Regions from separate parts of the Hamadaea sp. NPDC051192 genome, predicted to be linked through region 2. Evidence: riboswitches for the same ligand, from Rfam matches in the RefSeq annotation. Region 2 holds a riboswitch; the other holds the start of a gene.

Region 1 (4,554 bases), on a different contig from region 2:
TTCGGCGAGGTACGCCTCCCAGGCGGCGTTGTCCCAGATCTCGACACGAGTGCTCGCGCCGATCACCACCAGGTCTCGCTCCAGTCCCGCGTACGCTCGGAGCGTCGGCGGAATGGTGACCCGGCCCTGCTTGTCGGGGACCTCGTCGTGAGCGCCGGAGAACAGCACCCGGGTGTACGCCCGGGCCGCCTTGTCACTCATCGGACGGGCCGACTGCTCGGCGGCGTATCGCTGGAACTCGGCGACCGGGAACACGTAGAGACAGCGCTCCTGCCCTTTAGTGATCACGACACCTCCCGCCAGCTCGTCCCGGAACTTCGCCGGAAGAATCAACCGGCCCTTGTCGTCCAGGCGAGGGGTATGCGTGCCGAGAAACATCGGCCCCACCCCCCGATGACGCAGACGGGATCAGCTCGTTCGCGGCGAGCCGCTCCCCCGGCCGGCCGGGCCTCCCAGCCCCACCAGTGGGCCCCACTTTACTCCACTTCCCTCCACCGTCAACCAAAATCGACACCCCCGACGCCCCGAGCCCTCCCCATTTGGCCAGGTCACAACAGGTACGTTCGGGTGGAGGGGGGTAATGAAGATCAACATCGTCCGGTTTCCGACATCACCGTCACCGATGCCATTACCGCTCGTTAAGCACGAGTTAAGCGATCACCGCACCGAAACAGCAAGGCCCGCACCAATAGGTGCGGGCCCGCTGCATTACGGGGATGGGTGAGAGGCCTTTAGGGGGATGGGTGATCGGGCTTCAGCCGAGCACCCGGCGGAACTCGACCTTCTTGCTCCAGATGCGGTGCAGTCCGGTCTTCTTGCCGTACGTCGGGGCGTCGTACATCTTGTTGCCGCCGGCGTAGATGCCGACGTGGTAGACGCGACCGCTGGAGTCGCGGAAGATCACCAGGTCACCGGGAAGCGCCTTGGCCCGGGAGACCTTCTTCCCCTTCTTGCCCTGGGCGCCGCTGTGGGGGAGCTTGACGCCGACCTTCTTGTAGATGAACTTCGTGTACCCGGTGCAGTCGAACCGCTTGGGCCCGGCGGCGCCCCAGCGGTAAGGACGGCCGCTGTACTGCTTCGCCAACGCGATCACCTTCGCCGCCTTGGCCGCCCGGGAGCTGACCGCGGTGGGGGCGGCGGTGAGGGTCGAGGCAGTCGCGTTGGTGGCGACGGCGGTCGTGGCGACCACTGCGTTCTCCGTCACGACGGTGTCGGCCGCGCCGACTCCGGTCCCGACGGTCGCAGCCGGAGCCGAGGCGAGCGCCGCGGCAGCCGAGTCCACCGAGGAGGCTTGGGTGGGGGTACCCGTCAGCGTCGACGCCAGGACGCCCGCGCCGACAGCCAGCACGAGTCTGGCGGTACGCCGCCTGATCTGAGACTTCATCGTCGTCCTTCCGGCACGCCTGCGAAGTGAGCTGTCGGGTTCGGGCGGGAAGGCGGCCCGGCCACGGCATCCATTCAGGACGGAGGTCCACCGGGGGGCGGGTGTCCTGAGCGGACGCCGGTGGCTTCACCCCGAGCCGGGTCCGCGACCAGATCCGGCGAAGGTGGTTCCCCCACTCCCGCCCATCCACTGCTGCGTGGGGTGGGCACCGCGAACGGGCGGGATTCGGCGTATCCGCGGCGCCGCCGCCCAGGTGAACCCGGCCGGCGGATCGTTTCTACCGAGAACCTGCGAATTGGCCAAGAACCTGAAGAAGGCCTGAGAGCTGGGAAAACTACCCCTGGCGCGCGGTCAAGACATCGATGTCCGATATTGCCTGCCGCGATGTCCGGTTCAGCTGGTGACGCAGCCCACAGAAGTCGTCCAGCCCGGCCGACCCGGGAGATCCCCCGATCGGACGAGCCGGACTCAGCCGAACACTCAGTGGAGGACTCAGTAGAACTGGCCGACGACGTAGGAGTCGTCCCAGATCTCGTGCAGGCCGACGGTCTGCCCCTCGGTCGGGGCGTCCCACATCTTGTGGTTCCCGGCGTAGATGCCGACGTGGTACGCGAAGTCGCCGCTCAGGAAGAAGATCAGGTCGCCCGGACGCTGCTTCGAATGCGGGACGACCTTCGCCTTGTCGAGCTGCGTCGGCACGTAGTTGACGAGCTTGACACCGATCTTGGCGTACACGAACTGGGTCAGCCCGGAGCAGTCGAAGGTCCGCGGCCCGGTCGCGCCGAACACGTAGGGCGAGCCTTTGAGCTTCGCCACCTCGCGCAGCACGGTCGCCGCCTTCGTCGAGGCGATGGCCGTCGCCGCCGCCTTCTTCGCCGCCGCAGCAGCAGCAGCCCTGGCCGCAGCCGCCTTCTTGGCCGCGGCAGCAGCCGCAGCCGACGCGGCGGCCGACGCCGCCGAGCCCACGCCTGCGGCGCCCGAAGCGGACGTCGACGCCGAGGTAGACGCGGACGCCGCACCAGACGCCGACGCTGAGACCGAGGCGTACGCCGAGGGCGCGACCGACAGCGAAAGTTCGGACGCGGCCGGAGAACCACCAGGTCCGGCGGCGAGGGCCGGGAGGCCGACCGCAGCCGCTGCGATCGCCGCGGCCCCGGCGGTGACCAAGCCCCGCCGCCGACTACCGAACAGAAGACGGCGGCTACCGAACAGAAGACTTCGAGCACGCTCCCAGCGGGAGGCGACCATACGGAAGATGGCCATAGGGGTCCCTTCAGCACGCCTGTGAGGTGAGCTGTCGGGTTCGGGCGCGGAAGGGTTGCCCGGCCGCTGAGCGCGGCTACACCCCGAGCCCCGCGCGCGGCGAGACCGGCTCCTGGGGAAGCGAGGCCGGCCGCGTGAGTCGCGAGGCGAAAGTGGGTCCCCCACCCCTGCCCGATGCTGTTCTGGGGGTCGACGTCCGGCCGGGCAGGGCTCGGCGGGACCGGAACGTCCACCGGTCATCGACCGGCGTCCTTTTTCTAGTGCATCCTCGCCGCCCAGCCAAGCCCGCTACATAGCGGCTGAGCAGCCAAGATGTCCCTCGGCCGCGACAGGCGCCCGGATTGTCCCGGTAGATTGCCCGAGATGTCCGTGATTCAGGCCACACAACCAATCACGAAGGCAGATCGCGTACTCTAGCCGCGTGTCGGACGAGAAGAAGCTGCCGCTGCGTACGGCCTTCGCCGTTTCCGTCTCGAAGACGGCGGCCGCGCTGTCGCGCGCTACCGGGCGAGGCGACGGTTCGGTCATCGGCGGCCGGCTCGGCATGATGATCGACCCCGACCTGCTCGCCCATCTGGCGGCGGGCCGGCAGATCGCGCTGGTCTCCGGCACCAACGGCAAGACGACCACGACCCGGTTCACCGCCGCGGCGCTGGGCGTCCTCGGCGACGTCGCGACGAACTCGTTCGGCGCGAACATGCCGACCGGGCACACCTCCGCGCTCGCCCGCGCCGGGACCACCCGTTACGCGGTGCTCGAAGTCGACGAGCACTACCTGGCCCAGGTCATCCAGGCGACTCAGCCCCGGGTGGTGGCGCTGCTCAACCTGTCGCGCGACCAGCTCGACCGGGCCAAGGAGGTCGCCATGATGGCCGACCTCTGGCGGCAGGCGCTCGCGTCGCACCCGGCGGTGCACATCGTGGCCAACGCCGACGACCCGATGGTGGTCTACGCCGCCGGCGCCCACCCCGTCGCCGAGGTCACCTGGTTCTCGGCCGGTCAGCGCTGGCAGGACGACTCGCACGTGTGCCCGGCGTGCGGCGGCCACATCCAGCGCGGCGAGGCGGGCGGCTGGGCCTGCGCCAACGGCGACCTGCGCCGGCCGACTCCGCAGTGGACGTTGCTCGACGGCGAGGTCGTCGACCCCGAGGGCCAGCCGCACGAGGTGAAGCTCCAGATCCCCGGCACGGTCAACCTGGGCAACGCCGCGACCGCGCTGGCCGTGGCCGCCCGGTTCGGGGTCAATCCGGTGGACGCCATCCCCCGGCTCGGCTCGGTGGCCAGCGTCGCCGGCCGGTACGCCCAGGTGGAGCGGGACGGCCGGCTGGTCCGGCTGCTGCTGGCGAAGAACCCGGCGAGCTGGCTCGAGGCGTTCGAGATGGCCGACGTCGCGCCGACGCTCCTGGCGATCAACGCCCGCGACCCCGACGGGCTGGACACGAGCTGGCTCTACGACGTGGACTTCAGCCCGCTCCGGGGGCGTCAGGTCCTCGTGAGCGGCGATCGGGCGATGGACCTGGCGGTCCGGCTGGAGATCAACGACGTGCCGTTCACGCACGTCAAGACCTTCGCCGACGCGGTCGGGACGGTGCCGCAGGGCCGCCTGGAGGTCATCGCCAACTACACCGCGTTCCAAGACATCCGAGCGGAGTTGGACCGTGTCCTCTGATGTGAACGGTGGCCTGCAGATCGTCTGGGTCTACCCCGACCTGCTCTCCACCTACGGCGACCGCGGCAACATGCTGATCCTGGCCCACCGCGCCCGCGCCCGCGGCATCCCCGCCCAGACCGTCGAGGTCCGCTCCGACCAGCGGCTGCCCGAGCAGGGCGACATCTACCTGCTCGGCGGCGGCGAGGACGGCCCGCAGGCACTCGCCGCGCAACGGCTGCTCAACGACGGCGGGCTG
Region 2 (4,554 bases):
TGTTGACCGTGACCGAGATGTTGTACGTCCGCGTAACCGAGCCCGACGCCTGCAACGAAAGGCTCGTTTGACCATCAAGACTTGCCACGATGATGCTTGCGCTCACGCCGCCGCCCTGAGTGATGGTGATCCCGGCAGTCACTGAGGTCTGAAATTCAGCCGTGCGGCTGCCGGACATCGTCTGGCTGGTGCCGTTCTCATATCGGTGAGCGTGGGTGACTTCCGCAGCAGATGCGACGCTGGACCAGGTGAACCAGCTCGTGCCCCGATCCTCAACGTCGCATACGAGTGCCTGTGGAGTGATCTCATCGGCGGATCTTGCTCGGTTGCTTCCCAAGCTGACAGTGAGGGTTCGATTCCCTTCACCCGCTCTTCACAGAAAGCCCAGGTCACCGGGATCATTCGGGGCCTGGGCTTTGTGTTTTCCGTTCGCTGAGCGCCTTCCGCGAAGCCGGCCTCGTCAGAGGCCGGCTTCGGCGTTCTCCGGGATGCCCAGCGTCTCGCGTACGCGTTTGCCCCATCGCTCGTGCGCCGCCTGGCGACTGACTCCGGCCGCCCGCGCGATGAGTTCCCACGTGGCACCCCAGCGACGCAGGCCCAGCACGGTGCCGAACGGGTCGAGCCCGAGTCCCAGTTCGATCCGCAGTTGCAGCAGGCCCGTGGCGATGTCCCGCTGGATCGCCGGGTCGCCCTGCTCGGCTTCCCAGTCGGGCGTTTCGGGGAGGGGGCGCGGGCCGAGGATTCGGTCGGCTTGGCGGCTCGCCTCGTTCACGGCGGCCAGGCTGGCGGCGGTCACCGCCTGCGTGATGTCCGTGGTGCAGGCCTTCTCGATCAACATGCCGTCAAGGCTACCTTGACGCTCACTCGACCGTCAAGGTCGCCTTGACACAGAGAGTGCCGCGGCGGACTGTCGCATTCAGGCAGGCCGTCAGGCATGGGCGGGGACGGCTGTGGGGGCGTACGCCCGGACCGAGGCGCGCAGCAGGCTCCAGGTCAGGGCGATGAGCATGCTCAGCTCGGCGGCGGCCATGACACGTTCGGTGAGGCCGATGGCGTATCGGTGGAAGAGGTAGGTCGAGGCGAGCATGGCCACTCCGCCGGCCACACCGACGCCGGTGAGCCGGCGGAAGCCGAGGCGCAGCCCGGCGGCGAGCAACGCCGCGAAGGCCACTGTGGAGGCGTACCGGTGGAGGTAGCCGGTCTGGCTCAACGCCTCGCCGACCGGGTCGGTGGGCAGGACCGTGGCGACCAGGAGCGCGCCGCTCCAGACGCTCAGCAGGACGGCGGCCAGCCGGTCAGCCCGGTAGACCGACGGCAGCAAGGCCAGCGTGGCGAGCGCGGCCAGGCCCATCCCGGTCTCCACCGCGCCGCCGCGATCAGCGGCGGCGTAGTCGCTGATGGTGTGGATCCACGGCGACAGTCCGTCGCCGTCGAGGTGGCCGGCCACGATGAGGAAGGCGGACAGGAGCAGCCCGAACAGGGCGAGCGACAGGCGATTCATGAGGGAGATGCTCGTCGTACGCCGGTCGCGAGACATCGCCGTCGCGACGGGTTCAGCTCTCCGTCGCGCGAGCTAGGTGACTGTCCCGTAGGGGTCCGCCGGATTCGCGGACCCCTACGGGGAAGTCAGCTGCCGTAGGGCCGGCCGTAGCCGTAGATCGGTGCGGCGTCGATCTTCCGCATCATGATCGGTACGCCGGCTCTGGACGCATGCACGATCCAGCCGTTGCCGACGAACATCCCGACATGGTGGATGTCGGAGTAGTAGAAGACGAGGTCGCCGATGCGCAGGTTCGCGCGCGACACGTGCTGCACCGAGTTCCACTGCGACTTCGCGTTGTGCGGCAGGGAGATGCCGGCCGCCTTCCACGCCGCCATCGTCAGGCCCGAGCAGTCGAACGAACCGGGTCCGTCGGCGCCCCAGACGTAGGGCTTGCTGATCTGGCGACAGGCGTACTGGACGGCCGTGGCCGCCTTGCCGCCCGGGTAGGTCGACGGGCACGGCGCGGGACGCAGCGAGCCCAGACCGCCCGTGGTCGCGTACAACTTCTGGACCTGGTCCTGCAGCGTCTTGATCTGGCCGTTGAGCGTCTTGGCCTGGTCGTTGAGCTTCTTCTCGGCCTCGGCCAGCGCGGTGATCTTGTCGTCGATCGGCTTCTTCTTGGCCGTCAGGTCATCGCGCTTGGCGATGACATCCGACAGTTTGTCCTGCTGGATGCGGGAGAACTGGTCGAGCAGCACCAGCTGGTCCGTGACGTCGGTCGGGGACTTGGCCGAGAGCAGGGCGTTCAGCTCGGTCGTGCTGCCGCCGGTGTACAGGTAGGCGGCGAACTCGCCGACGCGCGCGGTCGCGACGTGCAGCTCCAGCTCCAGCGGATCGAGCTGCTTCTTCAGGCCTTCGAGGCGCTTGCGCTCGGCGGTGAGCTTTTCCTTGGTGTCGTTGTGCTGCTCCAGCACGGGCTCGAGCTTGTTCCAGGCGTCGTCGATCTGCTGTTCCAGCGCGCTGACCGACGGGTCCGCCCGGACGGCCTCGCTGCTGAGCAACATCCCCATCGTGGCGACGGCGGAGAGCACGAGCGTGATCAGGGCACGTTTCTTGCGGGTGGATTGGCTGGCCACCTTAGGTGGGTCTCCTCTTCCACTGAGAGCGTTCGGGTCGCTCTCACCGCCTACCGGGTTAGCTGACGGGTTCGCGCTGGAAGATGCGCTACCGCTGACGCGGATTCACCCCCTGAGGCTCGGTGGCCTCACTAACCTGGGTCCCCGGTCCGCGACGGATGTCGCGGTTCGGCGGCGGCGCGAGGGGCCGCCCCGGATGGCCGACCGACTTCCTGCGCCTCGATGACTCTAAAGTCGTGCGTTATCGAACCGCAACCCGGGGCTAGCACGGACTTCAATGCGTAGTCAATTGTCTAACCGACCGTGACGTAGACATCGTCCAGCAAACCGTGAAATTGGTCGTTCCAGGGCCCGATCCCCTTGCCGCCCAACCGGAGCGGATCGGAGTTCACAATAGACAATTGTGCGGGAATCGCGGTACTCGCCCGCAATTCACCGTCTACGAACAACGCCAGTCTGGTGCTTCGGCGTACGCAATCCAGGCGATGCCAGGCGCCGTCGGCGACGGTGCGACGCCACTGCGCGACGTAGATGCGGTTGACGCCGACGACCATCCCGGCGACGACACAGCTCGGCAGGCCGCCGAAGTGATCCACTTGGAGTTTGTACTGCGTGCCCTGGGTCGAGAAGCCCTTCTGCACGACGTTCTCGCCGTCGCTGGTGTTCCGCGGATCCAGCAGCACCTGCGCGCCCCACGAGACGTCGGCCTGAGCCGGATTCAGCCACGGCGCCGGGTCGCTCTCCAGGATGACCCGGGGGCATTCGGCCTCGTCCCCCAAACAGGCCGGCGGAAATCCGACCGCCACCGTGCCGGCCCGGGCCTTGGCGGTCAGGACGCCGCCCATCACGCCGACCGGGTGCACCCGCAGGGTCCGGTCGGCGTCCCAGATCGGATCGGCCAGACCGGCGTCGAAGGCGTACCGGAGAGTGACGGCCTCGCCGGCGGCTCGCCGCTGATCGGGGGTTCGGGGGGCGGCCGTCGGGCTGGCGGGGGCCGGGGCAGTCGCGACAAGCACGGCCAGCAGGCCGGCTCCGCTGCCCAGCAGGAGACGGAAACGCTTCATTGGGACAATTGTGCCGATTTTCGGCACAATTGTCCGTTAAAGCACGGAACGAGTCCCGCTCGGGCTGATCGGCATATTCGATATGTACGCCATTCGCACGTAGTCACCGCTGTGCGGGGCGTGGACCATGAGCCCGTTACCGACGTATATGCCGACATGATGATGATCGGAATAGAAGAACACCAGGTCACCGGGTTGTAGGTTGGCACGGCTCACGTAATGAGACTCGTTCCACTGCGCCCCGGTGTAGTGCTCCAGGCTCTTGCCGGCCGCCGCCCACGCCGCCTTGGTCAGACCCGAGCAGTCGTAAGAGTTCGGCCCTTCCGAGCCCCACACGTACGGCTTACCGATGAGCGCGCAGGCCTTCTTCACCGCGGTGGCCCGTGCGCCGCCCGGCAGCACCGGCGGGCACACCCCGATCCGGAGGCTGCCGCCGACCGACGACGACCCGTACGCCTGGATGCGCAGCTTCTGCAGCCGATCCATCTCAGCCTGGATGGACTTCTTCTGCGCCGCCAACGCCGCGTCCTGCTGGCCGAGCGTGGCGATGAGCTGATCGAGCTGGGACTTCTGCCCGTCGTAGACGTCACGCTGCGCCGCGACCCCCGCGATCGCCAGCTGCTGCGTCTGCGAAATCTGCTCCAGCGTCGTGAGCTGGTCGAGGAACTGGTCCGGCGACTTCGCGTTCAACAGTCCCGTCAGCCGCGAAGCCGGCCCGGTCATGTAGTAGGCGCTCGCCATGTCGGCGACCTGGCCGAGCGAGACCGACACCTGGAGGCTCAGCGGGGCGATCTTCTTCTGCAGGTCCCGAGCCTTCTTCTGGTTCTTGGTCAGCTCGTTGTGGACCTTGTTGTACTGCTCGATCGCCGGT

The links. A riboswitch is a leader RNA that binds a small molecule or an ion and turns the genes downstream of it on or off. The one in region 2 is predicted to bind cyclic di-AMP.
Region 1: it holds a riboswitch for cyclic di-AMP, as region 2 does, so the genes downstream of both, AB0M47_RS20545 (NlpC/P60 family protein) here and AB0M47_RS16740 (C40 family peptidase) in region 2, are expected to answer to the same signal.

The regions. Positions count from the first base shown of each region.
Region 1 covers NZ_JBFBAZ010000045.1:39,109-43,662, forward strand. The annotation lists gene mraZ (division/cell wall cluster transcriptional repressor MraZ) at 1-378, opposite strand, end outside; gene AB0M47_RS20540 (C40 family peptidase) at 755-1,384, opposite strand; cyclic di-AMP (ydaO/yuaA leader) riboswitch at 1,387-1,625, opposite strand; gene AB0M47_RS20545 (NlpC/P60 family protein) at 1,877-2,647, opposite strand; cyclic di-AMP (ydaO/yuaA leader) riboswitch at 2,653-2,842, opposite strand; gene AB0M47_RS20550 (MurT ligase domain-containing protein) at 3,087-4,316, shown strand; gene AB0M47_RS20555 (glutamine amidotransferase) at 4,306-4,554, shown strand, end outside.
Region 2 covers NZ_JBFBAZ010000033.1:46,292-50,845, forward strand. The annotation lists gene AB0M47_RS16725 (hypothetical protein) at 1-178, opposite strand, end outside; gene AB0M47_RS16730 (hypothetical protein) at 461-838, opposite strand; gene AB0M47_RS16735 (DUF998 domain-containing protein) at 929-1,501, opposite strand; gene AB0M47_RS16740 (C40 family peptidase) at 1,627-2,619, opposite strand; cyclic di-AMP (ydaO/yuaA leader) riboswitch at 2,653-2,803, opposite strand; gene AB0M47_RS16745 (LamG-like jellyroll fold domain-containing protein) at 2,913-3,683, opposite strand; gene AB0M47_RS16750 (NlpC/P60 family protein) at 3,720-4,554, opposite strand, start outside.